Regions from separate parts of the Pseudomonas serboccidentalis genome, predicted to be linked through region 1. Evidence: predicted binding sites of a transcription regulator. Region 1 holds the regulator's gene; each other region holds the start of a gene.
What was found. The regulator sigma-54, encoded in region 1, starts transcription at its own class of promoters, with help from an activator protein. The targets are predictions, from matches to a motif close to ANTGGCATNNANNTTGCTNT.
Positions count from the first base shown of each region.

Region 2: a site for sigma-54 is predicted at 1,209-1,228, ahead of glnA (glutamate--ammonia ligase). Genes of this name have one in related genera too.
Region 3: a site for sigma-54 is predicted at 4,600-4,619, ahead of NN484_RS10730 (CmpA/NrtA family ABC transporter substrate-binding protein). Genes of this name have one in related genera too.
Region 4: a site for sigma-54 is predicted at 3,998-4,017, ahead of NN484_RS12000 (pilin). Genes of this name have one in related genera too.

Region 1 is NZ_CP101655.1:225,850-231,860, reverse strand. It holds gene NN484_RS00930 (KpsF/GutQ family sugar-phosphate isomerase) at 1-641, shown strand, start outside; gene NN484_RS00925 (KdsC family phosphatase) at 641-1,165, shown strand; gene lptC (LPS export ABC transporter periplasmic protein LptC) at 1,174-1,746, shown strand; gene lptA (lipopolysaccharide transport periplasmic protein LptA) at 1,733-2,278, shown strand; gene lptB (LPS export ABC transporter ATP-binding protein) at 2,278-3,003, shown strand; gene NN484_RS00905 (RNA polymerase factor sigma-54) at 3,281-4,774, shown strand; gene hpf (ribosome hibernation-promoting factor, HPF/YfiA family) at 4,848-5,156, shown strand; gene ptsN (PTS IIA-like nitrogen regulatory protein PtsN) at 5,169-5,633, shown strand; gene rapZ (RNase adapter RapZ) at 5,636-6,011, shown strand, end outside.
Region 2 is NZ_CP101655.1:3,040,862-3,046,872, forward strand. It holds gene glnA (glutamate--ammonia ligase) at 1-1,114, opposite strand, end outside; gene thiI (tRNA uracil 4-sulfurtransferase ThiI) at 1,443-2,897, shown strand; gene typA (translational GTPase TypA) at 3,037-4,857, shown strand; gene NN484_RS14020 (YkgJ family cysteine cluster protein) at 5,016-5,453, opposite strand; gene NN484_RS14025 (glycogen/starch/alpha-glucan phosphorylase) at 5,711-6,011, shown strand, end outside.
Region 3 is NZ_CP101655.1:2,318,472-2,324,482, reverse strand. It holds gene NN484_RS10750 (sensor domain-containing diguanylate cyclase) at 1-88, opposite strand, end outside; gene rlmKL (bifunctional 23S rRNA (guanine(2069)-N(7))-methyltransferase RlmK/23S rRNA (guanine(2445)-N(2))-methyltransferase RlmL) at 234-2,504, opposite strand; gene rmf (ribosome modulation factor) at 3,036-3,251, shown strand; gene NN484_RS10735 (quinone-dependent dihydroorotate dehydrogenase) at 3,489-4,511, opposite strand; gene NN484_RS10730 (CmpA/NrtA family ABC transporter substrate-binding protein) at 4,735-5,946, shown strand; gene NN484_RS10725 (ANTAR domain-containing response regulator) at 5,962-6,011, shown strand, end outside.
Region 4 is NZ_CP101655.1:2,641,185-2,647,195, reverse strand. It holds gene coaE (dephospho-CoA kinase) at 1-46, opposite strand, end outside; gene NN484_RS12015 (prepilin peptidase) at 43-915, opposite strand; gene NN484_RS12010 (type II secretion system F family protein) at 917-2,134, opposite strand; gene pilB (type IV-A pilus assembly ATPase PilB) at 2,137-3,837, opposite strand; gene NN484_RS12000 (pilin) at 4,064-4,504, shown strand; gene NN484_RS11995 (BON domain-containing protein) at 4,799-5,155, shown strand; gene NN484_RS11990 (DUF2845 domain-containing protein) at 5,391-5,687, opposite strand; gene NN484_RS11985 (DUF748 domain-containing protein) at 5,687-6,011, opposite strand, start outside.

The DNA of each region.
Region 1 (6,011 bases):
CATTGATCAAGCGCCTGGGCATCCAGTTGATCAGCTTGACCGGCAATCCTCAGTCGCCGCTGGCCAAGGCCGCCGAAGTCAACCTCAACGTGCATGTCGAGCATGAAGCCTGCCCGCTGAACCTGGCACCGACCTCCTCGACCACCGCCGCGCTGGTCATGGGCGACGCCCTGGCGGTAGCGCTGCTGGAAGCCCGGGGTTTCACCGCTGAAGATTTCGCCTTTTCCCACCCGGGCGGTGCACTGGGTCGACGCCTGCTGCTGAAAGTGGAAAACGTCATGCACGCCGGTCAGGAGCTGCCGCAAGTACAGCGCGGCACCCTGCTCAAGGATGCGCTCATGGAAATGACCCGCAAGGGCCTGGGCATGACCGCGATTCTTGAAGCCGACGGCAAACTGGCCGGGATCTTCACCGATGGCGACTTGCGTCGCACGCTGGATCGCAGCATCGACATCCGCAGCGCCACCATCGACCAGGTCATGACCGCGCACGGCAAAACCGCACGCCCCGAGATGCTCGCCGCCGAAGCGCTGAAAATCATGGAAGACCACCGAATCAACGCACTGGTTGTCGTGGACGAAGAAGATCGCCCGATCGGCGCCTTCAACCTCTCCGATCTGCTGCGTGCAGGAGTGATGTAATGACAAGCGACCTGCTGCAGCGCGGCAAAGCGATCAAACTGGCGGTTTTCGACGTCGACGGCGTCCTCACCGACGGCCGCCTGTACTTCCTTGAAGACGGCAGCGAATTCAAGACGTTCAACACCCTCGACGGCCAAGGCATCAAGATGCTGATGAACGCCGGCGTCGAAACCGCCATCATCAGCGGTCGCAAGACGCCAGTGGTCGAGCGCCGGGCGAAGAACCTCGGGATCGCGCACCTGTTTCAGGGGCGCGAAGACAAATTGGTGGTTCTGGACGGTCTTCTGCAGCAACTGGGCCTAAGCTATGAACAGGTCGCCTATCTCGGTGACGACTTGCCTGACCTGCCGGTGATCCGCCGTGTAGGCCTCGGCATGGCCGTTGCCAATGCCGCCGACTTCGTGCGCGAGCACGCCCATGGCGTCACTCGGGCTCGCGGCGGCGAAGGCGCCGCCCGCGAATTCTGCGAATTGATCCTGCGCGCCCAGGGCCGCCTCGATGCGGCCAACGCCGCGTACCTGTGAGCCAAATCATGTTTAGCAAAAAATTTCGCAACTTCCTGCTGTTCGGCTGTATCGCCGCCATGTTTGCGGCGGTCGGCTACTGGAACATCAGCCCTGAGCGTTTCCTCGACAAACCTCCGGTCAAGGTCGAAGACACTGCCATCGACTGGTACGCCACCAACACGCATACCCTGCAATACCTTCCGGATGGCAAGCTGCAATACGAAATGACCTCCGACAAGGCCGAGCACCTGAAAGCGACGGATGTGACCCTGGTCACCAAGCCTGACCTGAACATGTTCCGCGGCACCGAATTCCCGTGGCACGTGACCAGCGAGCGCGGCGAAGTGAACCCTGACGGAACTCAGGTAGAACTGATCGACTCGGTACGTATCAAGCGCACCGATGAAAAGAACCGCGACACCCTGATCACCAGCACACGCATGACGGTGTTCCCTCAGCAGCAATATGCGCAGACCGAGCAACCCGTTAGAATTGACGGCGCTGGCGGTGTATCGACTGGCGTGGGAATGAAGGCGTATTTGAAGGAAAGCAGGATACACCTGCAATCGAACGTAAGAGGACAGTATGAGGCTCGTTAAAACCCTCCCTATTTTGCTCAGTCTGGGCGCAGCACTGGGAAGCGTGAGCGCCTGGGCTCTGCCGAACGATCAGCAGCAACCTATCCGCATTCAAGCCGACGACGCCCAACTGGACGACAAGAACGGCATTGCCACCTATAAGGGCGATGTGATCATCACTCAGGGTTCGATGATCGTTAAAGGCAACACGGTAACCATCACCCGCACCCCGACCGGTGACATCGACGTCGTGACGTCGGTGGGCAATCTTGCCTACTTCGAGCAGCTGCAAACCCAGGGCGACACCAAGCCTGTACAGGGCTGGGGCGTGACGATCCAGTACCACGCCGCGCAAAACCGCGTCGTACTGATCGACAAGGCCAAGGTTGTCGACAAGGACAACAACACCACTCAGGGCGAGAAAATCGTCTATGACACGGTGAGAAAACTGGCCAGCGCAGGCCGCGCTACCGGCAACAAGGTCACCGAGGCGCGTCCACGCATCGACATGGTGATCCAGCCGAAGAAGAAAACCGACGAGAAGGCCCAGTAATGGCGACTCTGAAAGCCCAGCACCTGGCCAAGGCCTATAAAAGCCGCCAGGTCGTGCGTGACGTCAGCCTGTCGATCGACAGCGGCCAGATCGTCGGCCTGCTCGGCCCGAACGGTGCCGGCAAGACCACCTGCTTCTACATGATCGTCGGCCTGGTGCAGGCCGATCAGGGCCGCGTGCTGATCGATGATCTGGACGTCAGCCACCAGCCGATGCACGGCCGCGCCAAGGCCGGTATCGGCTATCTGCCGCAAGAAGCGTCGATCTTCCGCAAACTGTCGGTGGCCGACAACATCATGGCCATCCTCGAGACCCGCACGGAACTCGACAAGGCCGGTCGCCGCAAAGAGCTGGAAAGCCTGCTGCAGGAATTCCACATCAGCCACATCCGCGACAACCTGGGCATGAGCCTGTCCGGTGGTGAACGCCGCCGCGTGGAAATCGCCCGCGCCCTGGCTACCGCACCGAAGTTCATCCTGCTCGACGAACCGTTCGCCGGTGTCGACCCGATCTCCGTCGGCGACATCAAGCAGATCATCCACCACCTCAAGGCCAAGGGCATCGGCGTACTAATCACCGACCACAACGTCCGCGAGACCCTGGATATCTGCGAAACCGCGTACATCGTCAACGACGGTCAACTGATCGCCGAAGGCGACGCCGAGACCATCCTGGCCAACGACCTGGTCAAGGAAGTGTACCTGGGCCACGAGTTCCGCCTCTAAAGCGCGAGCGCATTCGGCCAGCCGTCCGGGCGCTGTAACGTTGAAGCTGATTTTTTATACGCTTTTATTGTTACAGCGCTCTGGGCAGATACGACGCTTCAAAGATGTTCACCGCGCTTCGATGCGATGCGTCAACAAAGTTTTATACGCTTTTATTGTTACAGCGCTCTAGGCAAACACGACAGTTTCAGGCATATAATTTGCTTAAGTTTGGCGCTCCGGCGCCCTGTAGTGGATGGCGCATGCGCGCCGGCGAATAAGGTGTTTAGCCCCTGCCATGAAACCATCGCTAGTCTTGAGAATGGGCCAGCAGCTGACGATGACACCGCAGCTGCAACAGGCCATCCGCCTGCTCCAATTGTCCACCCTGGACCTGCAACAGGAAATCCAGGAGGCCCTGGAATCCAACCCGATGCTCGAACGCCAGGAAGAAGGCGACGACTTCGACAACTCCGATCCTTTGGCCGACAACGCCGAACAAAAAACCAACACCGAGATTCAGGAACCCTCCTATCAGGAAACCGCCCCGACGGTGGACAACCTGGAGGACGGCGAATGGAACGAGCGCATCCCTAACGAATTGCCCGTCGATACCGCCTGGGAAGACGTTTACCAGACCAGCGCGAGCAGCCTGCCCAGCAGCGATGACGACGAGTGGGATTTCACCACCCGCACCTCTGCCGGGGAAAGCCTGCAAAGCCATCTGTTGTGGCAATTGAACCTGGCGCCGATGTCCGACACCGATCGCCTGATCGCCGTGACCCTGATCGACTGCATCAACAATCAGGGCTACCTCGACGAAACCCTCGAAGAAATTCTCGACGCCTTTGATCCGGAGCTCGATATCGAGCTGGACGAGATCGAAGCCGTCCTTCACCGCATCCAGCAGTTCGAACCGGCCGGTATCGGCGCGCGCAACCTCGGTGAGTGCCTGCTGCTGCAATTGCGTCAGCTGCCGGCCAAGACCCCGTGGCTGAACGAAGCCAAGCGTCTGGTCAGCGATTACATCGATCTGCTTGGCAGCCGCGACTACAGCCAACTGATGCGGCGCATGAAGCTCAAGGAAGATGAACTGCGCCAGGTCATCGAACTGGTGCAGAGCCTCAATCCGCGCCCGGGTTCGCAGATCGAATCGAGCGAAGCCGAGTACGTGGTGCCCGACGTCATCGTGCGCAAGGACAACGAACGCTGGCTGGTCGAGCTGAACCAGGAATCGGTGCCCCGCCTGCGGGTCAACGCCCAGTACGCCGGGTTCGTGCGTCGTGCCGACACCAGCGCCGACAACACCTTCATGCGCAATCAGTTGCAGGAGGCGCGCTGGTTCATCAAGAGCCTGCAAAGCCGCAATGAAACCCTGATGAAAGTCGCCACACAGATCGTCGAGCACCAACGCGGCTTCCTGGAGTACGGTGACGAAGCGATGAAACCGTTGGTCCTGCACGACATCGCCGAAGCGGTCGGCATGCATGAATCGACGATTTCCCGGGTCACGACCCAGAAATTCATGCATACCCCACGCGGTATTTATGAACTGAAATACTTTTTCTCCAGCCACGTCAGCACCTCCGAAGGCGGCGAATGCTCGTCCACGGCGATCCGCGCGATCATCAAAAAACTGGTTGCAGCGGAAAATCAGAAAAAGCCGTTGAGTGACAGCAAGATCGCTGGTTTACTGGAGGCACAAGGCATTCAGGTGGCTCGCCGCACCGTCGCCAAGTACCGCGAATCCCTCGGGATCGCGCCTTCGAGCGAACGCAAGCGGTTGATGTAAGCCACGTTACAGCGTTCCAGTGGCAGGCTATCCGGCCTGCCGCTTTATGCACTGGCAACGAAGGAGAAGCTGTATGCAAGTCAACATCAGTGGACACCAACTGGAAGTGACCGAACCTCTGCGCACCTACATCAACGAGAAACTCGAACGATTGGAGCGCCATTTCGACAAGATCACCAACGTGCAAGTCACGATGTGCGTCGAAAAGCTGAAGCAGAAAATCGAAGCCACCTTGCATATTCCCGGCAGCGAAGTGGTCGCCAACGCAGAAGATACCGACATGTATGCTGCGATCGACTCATTGACCGACAAGCTGGATCGCCAACTCAAAAAGCATAAGGAAAAGACCCAGAGCCTCCTCCAGGGCGCAACCGGTCGTTAACACCCCCAACCCATGATCCGACTTGAAAGTATCCTGACCCCCGGCCGTTCCCTGGTGAACGTGCCGGGCGGCAGTAAAAAGAAAGCCCTCGAACAGATTGCCAACCTCATCCATAAAGAAGTGCCGGATCTGGCCATGCAGGATGTCTTCGATGCGCTGATCGCCCGTGAGAAACTCGGCTCCACCGGTTTCGGCAACGGCATCGCCATTCCCCACTGTCGCCTCAAAGGCTGCGAAGCGCCTATCAGCGCGTTGATGCACCTTGATGCCCCCATCGATTTCGATGCCATCGACGGCGCACCGGTTGACCTGCTGTTTGTCCTGCTGGTCCCGGAAGCGGCTACCGATGCCCACCTCGAATTACTGCGCCAGATCGCCAGCATGCTCGATCGCAAGGACGTGCGCGAAAAACTGCGCAGCGCACCGAGCAACGAAGCCTTGTATCAGGTCGTCCTGAGCGAGCAAAACGGTCACTAATCATGCGTTTGATCATCGTCAGCGGCCGCTCTGGGTCGGGTAAAAGCACCGCATTGAATGTCCTTGAGGACAACGGTTACTACTGCATTGACAATCTGCCGGCCGGCCTGCTGCCGGAACTGGCCGAACGCGCCCTGATTCACACCGAGCTGGCCCAGCCGCTGGTGGCCGTCTCGATCGATGCCCGCAACCTGCCAAGTCACCTGTCGCGCTTCCCCGAGCTGCTGGAAGAAGTCCGTAGCCGCCACATCCAGTGCGATGTGGTCTATCTGGATGCCGATGAGGAAACCCTGCTCAAGCGCTTCTCGGAAACCCGTCGGCGCCATCCTTTGAGCACCGCCAATCGCTCGCTGGCCGAAGCCATTCAGGACGAGACAG
Region 2 (6,011 bases), 2.8 Mb from region 1:
CGAAAGCCAGGTACGGGTTGGCAGCCGGATCCGGGAAGCGCGCTTCGATACGACGGCCACGTGGGCTGTTGACGTAAGGAATGCGGATCGAGGCGGAACGGTTGCGCGCCGAGTAGGCCAGCATTACCGGAGCTTCGAAACCTGGCACCAGACGCTTGTAGGAGTTGGTGGCCGGGTTGGTGAAGCCGTTCAGGGCCTTACCGTGCTTGATGATACCGCCGATGAAGTACAGGGCGGTTTCGGACAGGCCGGCATAGCCTTCGCCAGCGAAGGTGTTCTTGCCGTCTTTGGCGATGGACATGTGGACGTGCATGCCCGAGCCGTTGTCGCCGTACAGTGGCTTCGGCATGAAGGTCGCGGTGCGGCCGTAAGCGTCGGCAACGTTGTGTACAACGTATTTCAGAGTCTGAACTTCGTCAGCTTTCTTCACCAGGGTGTTGAACTTGACACCAATTTCGTTCTGACCGGCAGTCGCCACTTCGTGGTGGTGAACTTCAACGGTCTGGCCCATTTCTTCCAGTGCGTTGCACATGGCAGTACGGATTTCGTGGTCGTGGTCGAACGGCGGAACCGGGAAGTAGCCGCCTTTGATACCAGGACGGTGGCCTTTGTTGCCGCCTTCGATGTCCTGGTCGGACATCCACGAACCCTGTTCGGAGTAGATCTTGAACATCGAGCCGGAGATGTCCGACTTGAACTTCACTTCGTCGAAGATGAAGAACTCTGGCTCTGGACCGGCGAAGACGGTGTCACCGATACCGGTGGTCTTCAGGTATTCCTCGGCGCGGTGAGCGATGGCGCGCGGGTCGCGATCGTAACCTTGCATGGTCGAAGGTTCGATGATGTCGCACACCAGGATCAGGGTTGGATCTTCGGTGAACGGATCGAGAACGGCAGTATCGTCGTCCGGCAGCAGGATCATGTCGGAGGCTTCGATGCCTTTCCAGCCAGCGATGGAGGAACCGTCGAACATCTTGCCGACTTCGAAGAAGTCGTCTTCCAGCGCATCGCGAGCCGGCATGGTCACGTGGTGCTGAGTGCCTTTGGTGTCCGTGAAGCGCAGATCAATCCACTTGACGTCATGATCTTTGATGAGTTGAACCGACTTCGACATAGTGTCCTCCGGGTGGCTTAGGGCTTGGTAGTGGATGCCCTTAATATGGGTGATGCCGGCGCAGATACTCTGCCAAGGCAACCTGCCTCACAAGGGAGCAAATTGCATGCCAGTGCCCCACCATGGGTTTTTTGCCCCAAATTCACGCTTCCCGCGGTGCGAAGCGCAATAAAGGGGAAAATCTCGCCCCTTAATGTAGCGTGCAAATTTGAAAGTGACCCGTTTTGGTGCATGAAAAACCTTCTGCATATTAACTGGTTAAACCTTGAGCAATTTCCGCTATAATCCGCGCCCCCCTTTTTCGGCTGGCCCTGCGCGCGCTGTTTTCATGAAACTAATCGTAAAAGTCTTCCCCGAGATCACCATCAAGAGCCGCCCTGTCCGGATGCGTTTCATCCGCCAGCTGGCCAAGAACATCCGCGCCGTGCTCCGCGATCTGGACCCGGCCGTGGTGGTGAACGGTGTGTGGGACAATCTCGAGCTGGAAACCCGCGTTACCGACCCCAAAGCCTTGAAAGAGATGGGTGAGCGCCTGGTCTGCACGCCGGGCGTTGCGCATTTTCTGCAGATCGACGAGTACCCGCTGGGCGACTTCGACGACATCACCGAGAAGTGCAAACAGCACTACGGCGATGTGCTGGCCGGGAAGATTTTCTCGGTGCGCTGCAAGCGTGCAGGCAAGCACCCGTTCAGTTCGATGGACGTCGAGAAGTATGTCGGCAGCAAGCTGCGTCGTGAGTGCGGCGCGGCCGGAATCGACCTCAAAGCACCGGAAATCGAAGTTCGCATCGAAGTTCGCGACCAACGGTTGTTTGTCATCCACAGCCAGCACAACGGCATCGGCGGCTACCCGCTCGGCGCCCTGGAGCAGACGCTGGTATTGATGTCCGGTGGCTTTGACTCGACGGTTGCCGCTTACCAGATCATGCGCCGCGGCCTGATGGCGCATTTCTGCTTCTTCAATCTGGGCGGTCGTGCCCACGAATTGGGCGTGATGGAAGTCGCGCACTTCATCTGGAAGAAGTACGGCAGCTCGCAACGCGTGCTATTTGTCAGTGTTCCGTTCGAAGAAGTGTTGGGCGAAATTCTCGGCAAAGTCGATAACAGTCATATGGGCGTCGTATTGAAGCGTATGATGTTGCGCGCGTCCTCCGCCATTGCCGACCGCCTGCACATCGATGCACTGGTGACCGGCGAAGCGATCTCCCAGGTGTCGAGCCAGACCTTGCCGAACCTGTCGGTGATCGACTGCGTGACCGACAAGCTGGTCCTGCGCCCACTGATCGTTGCGCACAAGCAGGACATCATCGACACGGCCAACGAGATCGGCACCGCCGATTTTGCCCGGCACATGCCGGAATATTGCGGGGTCATTTCGGTCAATCCGAAGACCGCCGCCAAACGCTACCGCGTCGAGCACGAAGAGAAAGAATTCGACATGGCGGTCCTCGAGCGTGCGCTCGAAAACGCCAAACTGGTGCCAATCGATCGGGTGATCGACGAATTGGGCCAGGACTTGCAGATCGAAGAAGTCGGCGAAGCGCTGGCCGGTCAGATCGTCATCGACATCCGTCACCCGGATGCGGCCGAGGATGACCCGCTGGAACTCACCGGCATAGAAGTACAGACGATGCCGTTCTACGCAGTGAACGCTCGTTTCAAGGAGCTGGATCCGACTCGCCAGTACCTGCTGTATTGCGACAAAGGCGTGATGAGTCGCCTGCATGCTCACCATTTGCTCAGTGAGGGGCATGCCAATGTGCGCGTTTATCGACCGAGCTAAGTGCCCGGGGCTGTTTGCCTGTGGCCTGCGTCACCGGCCCCCCGACACCGCCGTCAAGCTGTAACGGCCATGCCGGACACTACTGTTAATCGCTGCCAAGACTTGTCAGCAAACCGAATCCTCTGATCGAGATACACAAGTGATCGAAAATCTACGTAACATCGCCATCATTGCCCACGTTGACCATGGTAAGACCACCCTGGTAGACAAACTCCTGCGTCAATCCGGCACCCTGGAGCGCAACGAGCTCAACGACGAGCGCGTGATGGACTCCAACGACCAGGAAAAAGAGCGCGGTATTACCATTCTGGCGAAAAACACCGCCATCAACTGGAACGGCTACCACATCAACATCGTGGACACCCCGGGCCACGCCGACTTCGGCGGCGAAGTAGAACGCGTAATGTCGATGGTTGACTCCGTTCTGCTGCTGGTTGACGCTCAAGACGGCCCTATGCCGCAAACCCGTTTCGTGACCAAGAAGGCGTTCGAAGCCGGCCTGCGTCCAATCGTGGTCATCAACAAGGTTGACCGTCCAGGCGCGCGTCCGGACTGGGTTCTGGATCAGATCTTCGACCTGTTCGACAACCTCGGTGCGACCGAAGAACAACTGGACTTCCAGGTTGTTTACGCTTCGGCCCTGAACGGCATCGCCGGTCTGGACCACACCGCCATGGGCGAAGACATGACTGCTCTGTACCAGGCAGTTGTTGACCACGTTCCGCCTCCGGCCGTTGACCGTGACGGTCCGTTCCAGATGCAGATTTCCGCTCTGGACTACAACAGCTTCCTGGGTGTTATCGGTGTTGGCCGTATCGCTCGTGGTCGCGTCAAGCCGAACACCCCGGTTGTCGCTATCAGCGCCGACGGCAAGCGCCGCAACGGTCGTATCCTGAAGCTGATGGGTCACCACGGTCTGCACCGCGTTGACGTTGAAGAAGCAGCGGCCGGCGACATCGTCTGCATCAGCGGCTTCGACGAGCTGTTCATCTCCGACACTCTGTGCGATATCAACACCGTCGAGGCGATGAAGCCGCTGACCGTTGACGAGCCAACCGTTTCCATGACCTTCCAGGTAAACGACTCGCCATTCTGCGGTAAAGAAGGCAAGTTCGTGACCTCCCGTAACATCAAGGATCGTCTGGACAAAGAGCTGCTGTACAACGTTGCACTGCGCGTTGAAGAAGGCGACTCGGCTGACAAGTTCAAGGTTTCCGGCCGTGGTGAGCTGCACCTCTCGGTACTGATCGAAACCATGCGTCGCGAAGGCTTCGAGCTGGCCCTGGGCCGTCCTGAAGTGATCATCCGTGAAGTTGACGGCGTGAAGCAGGAACCGTTCGAAAACGTAACCATCGACATCCCTGAAGAATCGCAGGGCAAGGTCATGGAAGAGATGGGTCTGCGTAAGGGCGACCTGAGCAACATGGTGCCGGATGGCAAGGGCCGTGTTCGTCTGGAATACAACATCCCTGCTCGCGGTCTGATCGGTTTCCGTAACCAGTTCCTGACCCTGACCAACGGTGCTGGCATCCTGACCTCGATCTTCGACCGTTACGCTCCAGTGAAGTCGGGCCACATGTCCGGCCGTCAGAACGGCGTTCTGGTTTCGGTTGAAACCGGCAAGGCACTGACCTACTCGCTGGAAACCCTGCAGGCTCGTGGCAAGCTGTTCGTAGAACACGGCCAGGAGATCTACAACGGTCAGATCGTTGGTCAGAACAGCCGCGACAACGACCTGGGTGTGAACCCAACCAAAGGCAAGAAGCTCGACAACATGCGTGCTTCGGGTAAAGACGAAACCATCGCTCTGGTACCACCTGTTCGCTTCACCCTGGAACAGGCTCTGGAATACATCCAGGAAGACGAGCTGTGCGAAGTCACTCCTAAGTCCATCCGTCTTCGCAAGAAGATCCTGGACGAAAGCGAGCGTACCCGCGCTGCCAAGAAAGCCAAGGCATAAGATTTAGCCCAGGCTGAAAAAAACGCCCCCGGTCGCGAGACCGGGGGCGTTTTTGTTTGTCTGCGATTCAAGGCAAAAAAAGATCGCAGCCTTCGGCAGCTCCTACAGGGATACGCATTCCCCTGTAGGAGCTGCCGAAGGCTGCGATCTTTTGATCTTCAGAACTTCTCGATCGACCGGGAATTCTGCACGCGCTCGACTTCTTTCGGCTTGTACGCGCAGTATCCCGGACGCGGCCCGATCTTCGGGTGGTTACGGCAGGTGTCCGGGCGCTTGTCATAAATGGTGCACAGGCGGCTCTTACGATCCAGGTAGTAGCAATCGTTGTTGCTCATGCGCTGCAGGGTGAAGATCCCCGACTTCTGGTTGAAGCGCTCGACCAGCCCTTCCTTTTGCAGGCGCTTGGCGATGTTCTTCGGCGGGTCGCCCAGCTCGAACTCGTCGACCACGCCGATGCGCACCAGGTCCTTGATCTTGACCTCGACCGGCAGGGTGCAGCAGCTGGAGACACAAGAGCCGCACATCGGGGCCGAATATTTGGCCCACGTATCGAGACGGTCGATCTCGGCGGCGGCAATCAGGTTGGGCTTCATCATCGGGAATTACCAGGCGTGTGCATCAGGGCGCGCGATCATACCGGGACTGGTGGATTTTTGAACAACCTTTCGCCAGATTTTTCCAAATGCCACTCAATTGGCCGTCAGTACGGCACGGCCCCTGCATTCAATAGCCCACTCGCCAAGGTAATGCCGGGCTATCTCACCGTCTTCGGAAAAACTGCAGAACCTGCGCCTCTACCGTCGGTCAGACCGTCTAGGCTCAGACAATTCCCCGCTCGCTCGAGGTCCTATCGATGACTCAAGAACCACTAGTTCGCGAAGCAGAGGTGGCCGCATTCCGCGACGCCGTCCTGACCAAACTCACCTACGCGGTGGGCAAAGACCCGGATCACGCCTTCGACCATGACTGGTTCGAGGCCATTGCCCTGGCGGCGCGCGACCACATGGTCGAGCACTGGATGGACCACACCCGGCAGATCTACCGCAAAGGCCAGAAGCGGGTGTATTACCTCTCGCTGGAGTTTCTCATTGGTCGCTTGCTCTACGACAGCTTGAGCAACCTCGGTCTGCTCGATGTCGCCCGTGAAGCGCTGA
Region 3 (6,011 bases), 2.1 Mb from region 1:
CGAGCAATACCAGCAGCGCGACCAACCAGGCCGAGACGTCTTCGCTGATAAAACCCAGGATCCTTGGGCGCACGGGGTGCAACGACATAAAGACAACTCACTACGCCAGCATTTGCGGGAAAACCCCATTGACCGTGTGTGAGTTATAGCTATTAGCCACTAATTTAGCTAGCGCAGGAGGATCCACGGAGCCTTTAAAAATCAAGGCTCTGTGGATCCAACTTTGGCAAGTGTCAACGAGCCGTGATTTTCCAGGCGCGGTGAATCTTGGTGTTGCGGGCAAAATCCGGATCAATGGTCTGCGCGCTGATTTCCTCGACCGCGTAGCGCTCGGCCAGGTTCTCCTCCAGCTGGAACTTGCGGAAGTTGTTGGAGAAGTACAGCACGCCGCCCGGGGCCAGACGCGCCATGGCCAGGTCGATCAACTGCACCTGGTCACGCTGCACGTCGAAAATGCCTTCCATGCGCTTGGAGTTGGAGAAGGTCGGCGGATCGATGAAGATCAGGTCGAACTCGTCCCGGCAGCTTTCCAGCCACGCCATCACGTCGCCCTGCTCTAGACGGTTCTTGTCGGAGAAACCGTTCAGCGACAGGTTGCGACGCGCCCAGTCGAGGTAGGTTTTCGACAGGTCGACGCTGGTGGTGCTGCGCGCCCCGCCCTTGGCGGCGTGCACGCTGGCCGTCGCGGTGTAGCAGAACAGATTGAGGAAGCGCTTGCCGGCCGCCTCTTTCTGGATGCGCATGCGGATTGGCCGGTGGTCGAGGAACAGCCCGGTGTCGAGGTAGTCGGTGAGGTTCACCAGCAGCTTGACGCCACCTTCGCTGACCTCATTGAACTTGCCCTGCGCGGCCTGACGCTCGTACTGCTTGGTGCCGCTCTGGCGCTCGCGGCGTTTGACCACCACGCGGCTCTTGTCGACGTTCAGCGCCTGCGGAATCGCGGCCAGGGCATCGAACATGCGTGCCGAGGCCTTCTCCGGATCGATCGACTTCGGCGCAGCGTATTCCTGCACATGCACCCAGTCGTGGTACAGGTCGATGGCCATGGCGTATTCCGGCATGTCGGCATCGTAGACGCGGTAGCAATCGATGCCTTCGCGCTTGACCCACTTGCTCATCGCCTTGAGGTTTTTCTGCAGGCGGTTGGCAAACATCTGCCCGCCTTCGCTCAGGCGCGGTTGCTCGATCACCGGCGCCGGGGCTGGCGTCGGTTTGATCGGATTGCCGTTCTTGTTGAACTTGCGCTCTTGCGGCTCGTTCGGGGTTTGATCGTAAGCCGCTTGCTCGCGCTCGGCCTGACGCTGTTCCGGGGTACGACGCTCGCCGGTAACGAACTGATCCGGCAGCACCTTGATCAGCAGCAACTTGCACGGCAGCGCGCCGTTCCAGAACGAATACTGTTTGTGGCTGCGAATGCCCATGCGCTTGCCCAGGTCCGGCGCGCCGGTGAACACCGCGGCTTCCCAGTTCAGGCAGGCCTGACGCAGACGCTCGCCGAGGTTCTGGTAGAGGTACAACAGGCTGGCTTCATCACCCAGACGCTCGCCGTACGGCGGGTTGCAGATCACCAGACCTTTCTGGTTCTGGTCCGGACGCGGCTCGAAGGTCGCGACTTCGCCCTGATAGATCTTGATCCACTCGCTCAGACCGGCGCGCTCGACGTTGTTGCGGCCCGGTTGAATCAGGCGCGGGTCGGCTTCGTAACCGCGAATCCACAGCGGTGGCTTGGCCAGACCGGCAGCGGCACGCTCGACGGCTTCTTCATGGAGTTTTTTCCACAGCGCCGGGACGTGGCCCAGCCATGCAGTGAAGCCCCACTGCTCGCGACGCAGGTTCGGCGCCATGTCGGCGGCGATCATGCCGGCCTCGACGAGGAACGTACCGACACCGCACATCGGGTCAGCCAGCGCGCCGCCTTCGGCAGCAATGCGCGGCCAGCCGGAACGAATCAGGATCGCCGCCGCGAGGTTTTCCTTCAGCGGTGCAGCGCCCTGCTGCAAGCGGTAACCGCGCTGGTGCAGGCTGTGGCCGGAGAGATCGAGGGACAGGATCGCCTCACCGCGATCCAGACGCAGGTGAATGCGCAGGTCCGGGTTGAGCTTGTCGATGGACGGACGGTCGCCCTGCGGGGTGCGCAGTTTGTCGACGATGGCGTCCTTGACCTTCAAGGCGCCGAAGTGGGTGTTGTCGATGCCCGAGCCGTGACCGCTGAACTCAACGGCCAGAGTGCCGTCGCTGAGCATGTGGTCCTGCCAGTCGACATCCAGCACGCCGTGGTAGAGGTCTTCGGCGTCCTTCATCGGGAAACGCTTGAGGACCAGCAGCACACGGTTGGCCAGACGCGACCAGAGGCACAGGCGATAAGCGGTTTCCATGGTCGCCATGCCACGCACGGCGGAGGTGTGCTCGCGGGCGTCTTCAAGGCCAAGCCCGACGGCTTCCTCGATGAGCAGGCCTTCAAGGCCTTTGGGGCAAGTGAGGAAGAGTTCGAAACGATCGGACATGGTATTTCCAGAGCCTTTGGCTAGTGAACCGGCAACGCATTGCCGATCCGGTTTTCAATCAGGCGCTTTTCTAAAAGAGCGCCCGCGTGGCACGAAGGTGTGCCGTTCCATCCCCGCTGCTCGGGTTAAAAGAGCTTAGATGCAAGGACAGGTAAAAAAGTTGATGAAACAAAAAGTCTTAAAGCGACCCTTCGTCGCTTATTAACCGAGCGTAAACGTGGGTCATTCTCACTAAAGGATTAACCCCATCATCCCGCGCGGGGCTGATCATACCGGGGTTTGCTGAAAAAACGCTCATGAAACCCGTCGTTACTTATGGCTGTAGCACTATTTTCGTTACGTCCTTATGACAAAACGATCATTCCCTCGGTGTGACTCATTGGTTAGAACTGACCACAGGTTGACGTCGCAACGGCGTCAACACCTTGGCTCGCCACGCCGGCAGCGAGCCGCCCCACGGCAGAGTTTTTCTGCCAGACCTCGGTTGAGGTCAACGCGACACAAACAGTCAACAAGTGAGGGAAACACCCTATGAGAAGACTTAAGCGTGATCCGTTGGAAAGAGCATTTTTGCGCGGATATCAATATGGCGTTGGTGGCAAATCCCGCGAGCTTTGCCCATTTACTCTACCGTCGGTACGTCAAGCCTGGATCAACGGCTGGCGAGAAGGACGCGGCGACAACTGGGACGGTATGACCGGCACTGCGGGGATCCACAGACTCAACGAACTTCACGCCGTCGGCTGACACAGGGCACTTATTGCGACACGACAATCTGAATTTTTAGCGACTTACCATGCACGTCCTTCCCGGACGGCGGGCTGCGGCCCAGGGGCTCCTTCGAGGAGCCCTTTTTTATGCCTGAATGACACACATCTCATGTAGGAGCTGCCGGAGGCTGCGATCTTTTGCTTTTGATATTAAAAAACAACATCAAAAGATCGCAGCCTCCGGCAGCTCCTACATTGACCGGGTCAGCCTGGGTTATTTGCGCAGGGCGGCGATCGCGTCTACCGACTCACGAATCAGCGCCGGGCCTTTATAGATGAAGCCCGAATAGATCTGCACCAGGCTCGCACCGGCGAGAATCTTCTCCGCCGCATGCTTGCCTTCGGTAATACCGCCAGCCGCAATGATCGGCAACCGTCCGGCCAATTCACCGGCCAGCACTTTCACGGTGTGGGTGCTCTTCTCCCGCACCGGGGCACCCGACAAACCACCCGCCTCGTCACCATGCTCCATGCCTTCGACGCCGACGCGGCTCAGGGTGGTGTTGGTGGCGATCACTGCATCCATCCCGGTTTCGATCAACGCCTGCGCGACCTGCGCGGTTTCTTCGTCGGTCATGTCCGGGGCGATCTTGATCGCCAGCGGCACGTGTTTGCCGTGACGCAAGGCCAGTTCGGCGCGGCGCGTGGCCAGGTCCGCCAGCAACTGCTTGAGCGAGTCACCGAACTGCAGGCTGCGCAGGCCCGGGGTGTTCGGCGAGCTGACGTTGACAGTGATGTAACTGGCGTGGGCATACACCTTGTCCAGGCAGATCAGGTAGTCGTCGACAGCGCGCTCGACCGGGGTGTCGAAGTTCTTGCCGATGTTGATCCCCAGCACGCCTTTGTATTTGGCTGCGGCGACCCGCGCCAGCAGGTTATCGACACCGAGGTTGTTGAAGCCCATGCGGTTGATGATCGCCTCGGCTTCCGGCAGGCGGAAGATCCGTGGTTTCGGATTGCCCGGCTGCGGACGCGGAGTCACGGTGCCGATTTCGACAAAACCGAACCCCAGTTGCGAGAAGCCATCGATGGCCGCGCCGTTCTTGTCCAGACCGGCCGCCAGACCCACCGGGTTCGGGAAATCCAGGCCCATGACCGTCACCGGCACGTTCGCCGGCTTCTTGCACAGCAAGCCGTTGAGGCCCAAACGCCCACCCGCGCCGATCAGATCCAGCGACAGATCATGGGAGGTTTCCGGGGAAAGTTTGAACAACAGCTGACGGGCCAGGGTGTACATGGGCGGCGATGACTCGGGCGGCGAAAAGAGGCGGCGATTATAGCCGGGCAACGCTCCCTGGCGCGAGGCGTACAGGCAAATCAGCCCGACTGGCATATGCCTTGCACCTTGCGGGTTATCAGCCCACAGGCCAATGGCGGCGTGCGGGCACGGACAATGGCGTCGTCCTCGGGTTTTGCTTGGGCAAAGCCGGGGACGACGTTTTTTTTGAAGGTGGCTTTATATGAGTGATTCGCCCGTCGGGCCGCTGGCCTGGGTCAACGGCAGTGACGCCCCGGAAAAAAGCGTGATCAACCTCGGCTTCATGGCCCTGAGCGATTGCGCCTCGGTGGTCGTGGCCGCAACGCAGGGCTTTGCCCAACCTTACGGCCTGACGATCAACCTCAAGCGTCAGGCCTCATGGGCCACGTTGCGCGACAAACTGGTCAGTGGCGAACTGGATGTCGCCCACAGCCTGTACGGGCTGATTTACGCGGTGCATCTGGGCATCGGCGGCGTCGCCCCGTGCGACATGGCGGTGCTGATGGGGCTGAACCAGAACGGCCAGAGCCTCAACCTGTCCCGCGGCTTGCAGCAACTGGGCGTGACCAGTCCTGAGGCGCTGGATCGGCACGCGCACCAAACCCGCGCAAAACTGACCTTCGCCCAGACCTTCCCCACCGGCACCCATGCAATGTGGCTTTATTACTGGCTGGCGAGTCAGGGCATTCATCCGTTGCAGGATGTCGACAGTGTGGTGGTGCCGCCGCCGCAAATGGTCGCGCACCTGCAAGCCGGGCGCATCGATGGGTTCTGCGTCGGTGAGCCGTGGGCTGCCAGCGCCGTGCAGCAGGATCTGGGGTTCACCCTCGCCACCAGCCAGACCATCTGGCCCGATCACCCGGAAAAAGTCCTCGGCTGCACCCGCGCGTTCGTCGAGCAATACCCCAACACCGCCCGGGCGCTGGTGATGGCGATCCTGGAGGCCAGCCGCTTCATTGAGCAAAGCCCGGAAAACCGCCGCAGCACCGCGCAACTGCTGAGCGCCCCGGAATATCTCGACGCCCCGCTGTCCTGCATCGAGCCGCGGTTTCTCGGTGACTACGCCGACGGCCTCGGCAATCGCTGGCAGGACCCGCACGCCTTGCGCTTTCATGGCAACGGCGAGGTCAATCTGCCGTATCTGTCCGACGGCATGTGGTTCATGACCCAGTTCCGCCGCTGGGGCTTGCTGCGTGAAGACCCCGACTACCTCGGCGTCGCCCGCCAGGTTCAACAGCTGGAGATTTACCGCGAAGCCGCCACCGCCGTGGGCGTCGCCGCCTGGGGCAAGGAAATGCGCAGCAGTCAGTTGCTCGACGGCAAAGTCTGGGACGGCAGCGATCCGGCCGGTTACGCCCGCAGTTTCAAGCTGCACGCCCTGAGCGACGCCGCTGCCCTTCTCGCCCGCCGCTGACAGGAGACCGACACCATGTTGCGCATTCTGCTGATCAACGACACCGCGAAAAAAGTCGGGCGCCT
Region 4 (6,011 bases), 2.4 Mb from region 1:
CGCCGGTCAGGCCGAGAATCCAGGGTTTTTCCACAGGGGTATTCATTTCAAACCGACAAACTGCCAATAGAAGTCGGTTATTTGACCACCCCAGAGCAAGGCAATCCAGCCGGCAATTGCCAGATACGGGCCAAAGGGGATTGGCGTCGAGGTTTTCTGCTCACGCAAACGCAGCAGAATTACCCCGACAACGGCTCCCACCAGCGATGACAGCAGGATCGTCAGCGGCAGAATCTGCCACCCGCCCCAGGCCCCGAGCAGCGCCAACAGCTTGAAATCGCCATGACCTATGCCGTCCTTGCCGGTCAGCAGCTTGAACAGCCAGAACACCGACCACAGCGCCATGTAACCGGCCACCGCGCCCCATAGCGCCGCGTGCAACGAGACGAACAGCCCGAAGCTGTTGACGATCAGCCCCAGCCACAGCAACGGCAACACCAGCACATCGGGCAGCAGTTGATGTTCGGTATCGATCAGGCTCATCGCCAGCAATCCCCAGGTGAGGACGATCAACAGACACGCCGCCCAGCCAAAACCCACCTGCCAGGCGACGAAGGCCGAGAGCAGGCCGCAGGCCAGTTCGGTCAGGGGATAACGTTTGCTGATCGGGGCGGCACACGCAGAACAGCGTCCGCGCAGGAACAGATAGCTGAGCAGCGGGATGTTTTCCCACGCGCGAATCCGGTGGCCGCAATGCGGGCATTCGGACTGCGGGAGCATCAGGTTGTAGGTCGGCAGTGGCGTATCGGTCGGCAGGCCGAGGACGTCCTGGGCCTGCTGGCGCCAATCGCGCTCGAGCATTTTCGGCAGACGCCAGACCAGCACGTTGAGAAAACTGCCGACCACCAGACCCAGCAGCAGTGCGGTGAAAACAAAGGCCAGCGGATACAGACTGAAAAGTTCGTCGATAGGCATGTCAGATCGCTGAGCCGAGTTGGAAGATCGGCAGGTACATGGCCACGACCAGACCGCCGACGATGACACCGAGCACCACCATGATGAACGGCTCCATCAGGCTGGTGAGGTTGTCGACCATGTTATCCACCTCGTCCTCATAAAAACCGGCGACTTTGTCGAGCATGTCATCCAGCGCACCCGATTCCTCGCCGATAGCGGTCATCTGTACCGCCATGTTGGGGAACACCCCGGTGGTGCGCATCGAAAAATTCAGCTGCATGCCGGTGGCGACGTCCTGACGGATGCGCAGCACCGCGCGTTTGAACACCACGTTGCCGGTGGCCCCGGCCACCGAATCCAGTGCCTCCACCAGCGGCACGCCGGCAGCGAAAGTGGTCGACAGGGTCCGGGCGAAACGCGCCACCGCCGACTTGTACATCAGTGTGCCCACCAGCGGTACTTTCAGCAGCCAGGTGTCTTTGCGATCACGCAGCGCCTGAGACGTTTTCAGGGCGTGACGCGTACCGAAAAACACGCCAATCAGGATCCCGAGCACCGCCCACCACCATTGCTGCATGAACTCGGAGATGCCGATCACCATCAGTGTGAAGGCCGGCAGTTCAGCGCCGAAACCGGAAAACACCGCTTGAAACTGCGGCACCACTTTCACCAGCAGAATCCCCGTGACCACCATCGCGACCAGCACCACCGCCGTGGGGTAGGTCATGGCTTTCTTGATCTTGGCCTTGAGCGCTTCGCTTTTTTCCTTGTAGGTCGCGACCCGCTCCAGCAGCGTGTCGAGGGCGCCGGACTGCTCGCCGGCATCCACCAGGTTGCAATACAGTTCATCGAAATACTGCGGCTTCTTGCGCAGGGCGGTGGCGAAGCTGTTACCGGCGGCAACTTCCTGCTTCACCTCGTCCACCAGTTTGCGCATCGCCGGGTTGTCGAAGCCTTCGCCAATGATGTCGAACGACTGCAGCAGCGGCACGCCGGCTTTCATCATGGTCGCCATCTGCCGGGTGAACAGCGCGATGTCCTGGGCCTTGATGCGTTTGGCGAAACTCAGCAGGGAGGTGGATTTCTTGCGCACCTTGCCGGGGTTGATCCCCTGCTTGCGCAGTTGCGCCTTGATCAGCGCGGGGTTTTGCCCGCTCAGCTCGCCGGTGACCTTGCTGCCTTTGCGGTCCGTGCCTTCCCAGGCGTAGATGCTGATTTTTGCTGCCTTGACCGCCATGTTCAGTCCTTGGTGACCCGGTTGATTTCTTCCAGGCTGGTGATGCCTTGCATGGCCTTGCGCAGGCCCGAGGTGCGCAGATCGTCAAAACCGTCGCGACGCATTTGACTGTCGATTTCCAGCGAGTTGCCTTCGGCCATGATCAGCCGTTGCAGCTCGGGAGTGTTTTTCACCACTTCATAAATCCCCACGCGTCCCTTGTAGCCGCCGTTGCATTGATCGCAGCCGACCGGCTCATAGATCGTGAAACTGCCGATCTGTTCCGGCGGGAAGCCTTCCTTGATCAGGGTTTCGCGAGGGATCTCGATCGGTTTCTTGCAGTGACTGCACAATTTGCGCGCCAGGCGCTGGGCGATGATCAGGCTCACCGAGGTGGCGATGTTGAACCCCGGAATGCCCATGTTGTGCAGGCGGGTCAGGGTCTCGGCGGCGCTGTTGGTGTGCAGCGTGGACAGCACGAGGTGACCGGTCTGCGCGGCCTTGATCGCGATTTCGGCGGTTTCCAGGTCGCGGATTTCGCCAACCATGATCACGTCCGGGTCCTGACGCAGAAACGAGCGCAGCGCCTGGGCAAAATCCAGCCCCTGTTTGGGATTGACGTTGACCTGGTTGATGCCTTCCATGTTGATTTCCACCGGGTCTTCGGCGGTGGAAATGTTGATGTCGACGGTATTGAGGATATTGAGCCCGGTGTACAGCGATACGGTTTTCCCCGAGCCGGTAGGGCCGGTCACCAGAATCATCCCCTGTGGCTGCTTGAGCGCGGCCATGTACAGGTCTTTTTGCGCCGGTTCGTAACCCAATGCATCGATGCCGATTTGCGCACTGGACGGGTCGAGGATCCGGATCACTACTTTTTCGCCCCACAGGGTTGGCAGGGTGTTGACCCGGAAGTCGATCGACTTGTTCTTCGACAGGCGCATTTTGATCCGCCCGTCCTGGGGTTTACGCCGTTCCGAGATGTCGAGACTGGCCATGACTTTCAAGCGTGCGGCGATCCGCCCGGCCAGTTGGATCGGCGGTTTGGCCACCTCGCGCAGGATGCCGTCGGTGCGTACCCGCACCCGGAAGTTCTTTTCGTAAGGTTCGAAGTGCAGGTCGGAGGAGCCGCTCTTGATTGCGTCCAGCAGCATCTTGTGGACGAAACGGACTACCGGAGCGTCATCGGCATCGAGTCCGCCGATGGCGTCCTGTCGGCTGTCATCGACGGATTCGACATCCACGCCGTCGAGGTCGACGTCGGCCATCTCTTCGAGGCCGCTGGTGTGAGTGTCGAAAAATTTCTCGATGGCGTCAGTGAGCTTGTCGTCTTCCACCAGGATGGCTTCGGTATTCAATCCTGTGCTGAACTGGATGTCGTTGATCGCCTGGTAATTGCTCGGGTCGGAAATGCCCACGAACAGCTTGTTGCCGCGTCGCCACAAGGGCAGGACATGGTGCTGACGCACCAGTTTTTCACTGACCAGGCCCTTGGGCTGAGTTTCCTTGTCGAGGCAATTGAGGTCCATGAAGGCCATGCCGAAATGCTCTGAAGCGATCTCGGCCACCTGTGAACTCTTCACCAGTTTGTTCTGCACCAGGTAGCTGACCAGCGACAGCCGATTGCGCTGCGCCTGTTGCCAGGCCTGTTGGGCGCTTTTTTCCGTCAGCAGTTCGGCCTGTACCAGTTGCTTGGCCAGACCGCTCAGAGCGATGTCATTCATGAGGATTCCGCACGCTTGCCGTTCATGACTTATAGCCTAGTCAAGTGACAGCGCCAAACACGTCGGGCGCAGGTGACAAAAAGTGTCAGATAGTGCGGTTGTCTGTTGTAGGAAAGGCCGCCGCATCGTGCTCATGCCGAGTATTCGGGGCCGGCACCCGGTTGGCATGGGCTATGCTGAGCCCTTCTCAGATCATGAGATTCCGACTCATGCATGGAGCTTGTCTATGAAAAAACAACAGGGCTTTACTCTGATCGAGCTGCTGATCGTCGTGGCGATCATTGGCATTCTGGCGACCATCGCCTTGCCGCAATACTCCAAGTACCAGGCGCGTTCGAAGGTGACGGCAGGTCTGGCAGAAATCAGTGCGCTCAAGGTGCCGTTCGAAGACACGATCAATCAAGGCACGGACCCAACGCTGCTACTCGTGGCCGGGAGCGCTACAGCGACCACCTCCAACTGCACACTGGCGGCATCGGGAACCGCCTCGACGGGTGCGGGCACTATAACCTGCACACTGGTGAATGCCCCGGGTCCGGTGCTGGGTAAAACCATCACGTTGACCCGTACCGGTGCTGCGACTGGCAGCACCTCGGGCGTCTGGAGCTGTGCTTCGACCGTAAACCCGGACTACGCGCCTAAAGGTTGCGCAGGCACCGGTGCCTGATTGAGTCAACAAGGTCAGAGATGCCCCGCCATGCGGGGCATTTTTGTTTTCGAACGTTGAAAAAAGCTTCAATAATTTCAGCGTGTTAGGAACTTTCCGAAAAGCCGCAACTTGCATGTCGTTTATTCAGTGGTCATGCAAATTGCATGATTTCGAAAATTTGCATGATTCATATCTCATTGATTTATAAGGGATTATTGTCTTTCGAAAAGTTGGCACAGCCTTCGCAACATCTCCAGTAACCCTGCTGACAAGACAACCAGCAGACTTTCCAGAAAAACAGGAGTTACTCGTATGAAGAAGTTCGCTATCACTGCCGCTGCTGCTACCGCGCTGACCCTGACCATGGCTTCCGGTGCATTTGCACAAACCACTCAGACTACCCAGGCTCCAATGACTTTGGCTGCCGGTGAAATGACCAAGGCTAAAGAAGCTACTTCCGATACCTGGATCACTACCAAAGTCAAAAGCGACCTGGTAACCGAAAAAGGCATTCCTGGTACCGACATCAAAGTCGAAACCAACAAAGGTGTGGTTTCCCTGTCTTCCGATGTCGCCATCACCGAAGCTCAGAAAACCACGGCTGTGAACATCACCAAGAAAATCAAAGGCGTCAAAGCGGTTTCCGCTGACGGCCTGAAAGCCGAGTAAGGCATGACTTCTCGCCTGGACCGGGAGAAGGCGCGACAGACGGGCCGAGCAATACGTCTGCCGCAACTTTAGAGTTCATGCGAACGGTCACACGGATGTGACCATTACAGGCCCCGGCACTTGTGTCGGGGCCTGTTCTATTTTTAGAAGCAAAAGATCGCAGCCTTCGGCAGCTCCTACAATTTGGAATGCATTTCCCTGTAGGAGCTGCCGCAGGCTGCGATCTTTTGATCTTTCAGTTGCCGCGCTTGCTGTTGATCTGCCGCAGGCGATTGCCTTCAAAGCGCAGGTACTGGTACATGCCGTTGCTCGGGCCGTAGGTCCATTCTTCGACCTGAAACTCTTCGCGGCGGTTGGCGCTGCGCTTGTAGCCGAGGACATCGCGGCTGACCGGCTCGCCACACTTCTGCAGCACTTCGCTGGCGCGGTCGCCGAGACTGACCAGTTGGCTGCCACAGCGCAGGGTGTCTGAGGCCAGGGCAGGGCTGGCGGCGAGCATCAGCGTCATCGCAACCAGCCACTTGTGCTTCATTACTCGGCGTCCAGGTGCATTTGCGTCACGACCCGACCATCGCTTTCGGCCTCGCCAAGATTGGCATCGATGAAGTACACCCGGTCATCGGCCAGTTGGCCCTTGTCGACCAGATAATCCTTGATGCTGCTGGCGCGTTCCTGACCCAACTGCCGCAGCAACACGTCACTGGAGCTCCAGAACTTGATCACGCCTTCACGCATTTTCGCCGTGCGTTCTTCCTTGCCCAGATCCTTCCACTCGGCCGGTGGCTGGGTTTTCAGGCGGGTGCGGTAGATGCCTTCGAGCAACGGGCCTTTCTCGTTTTCCGGCACTTGCAGCAGC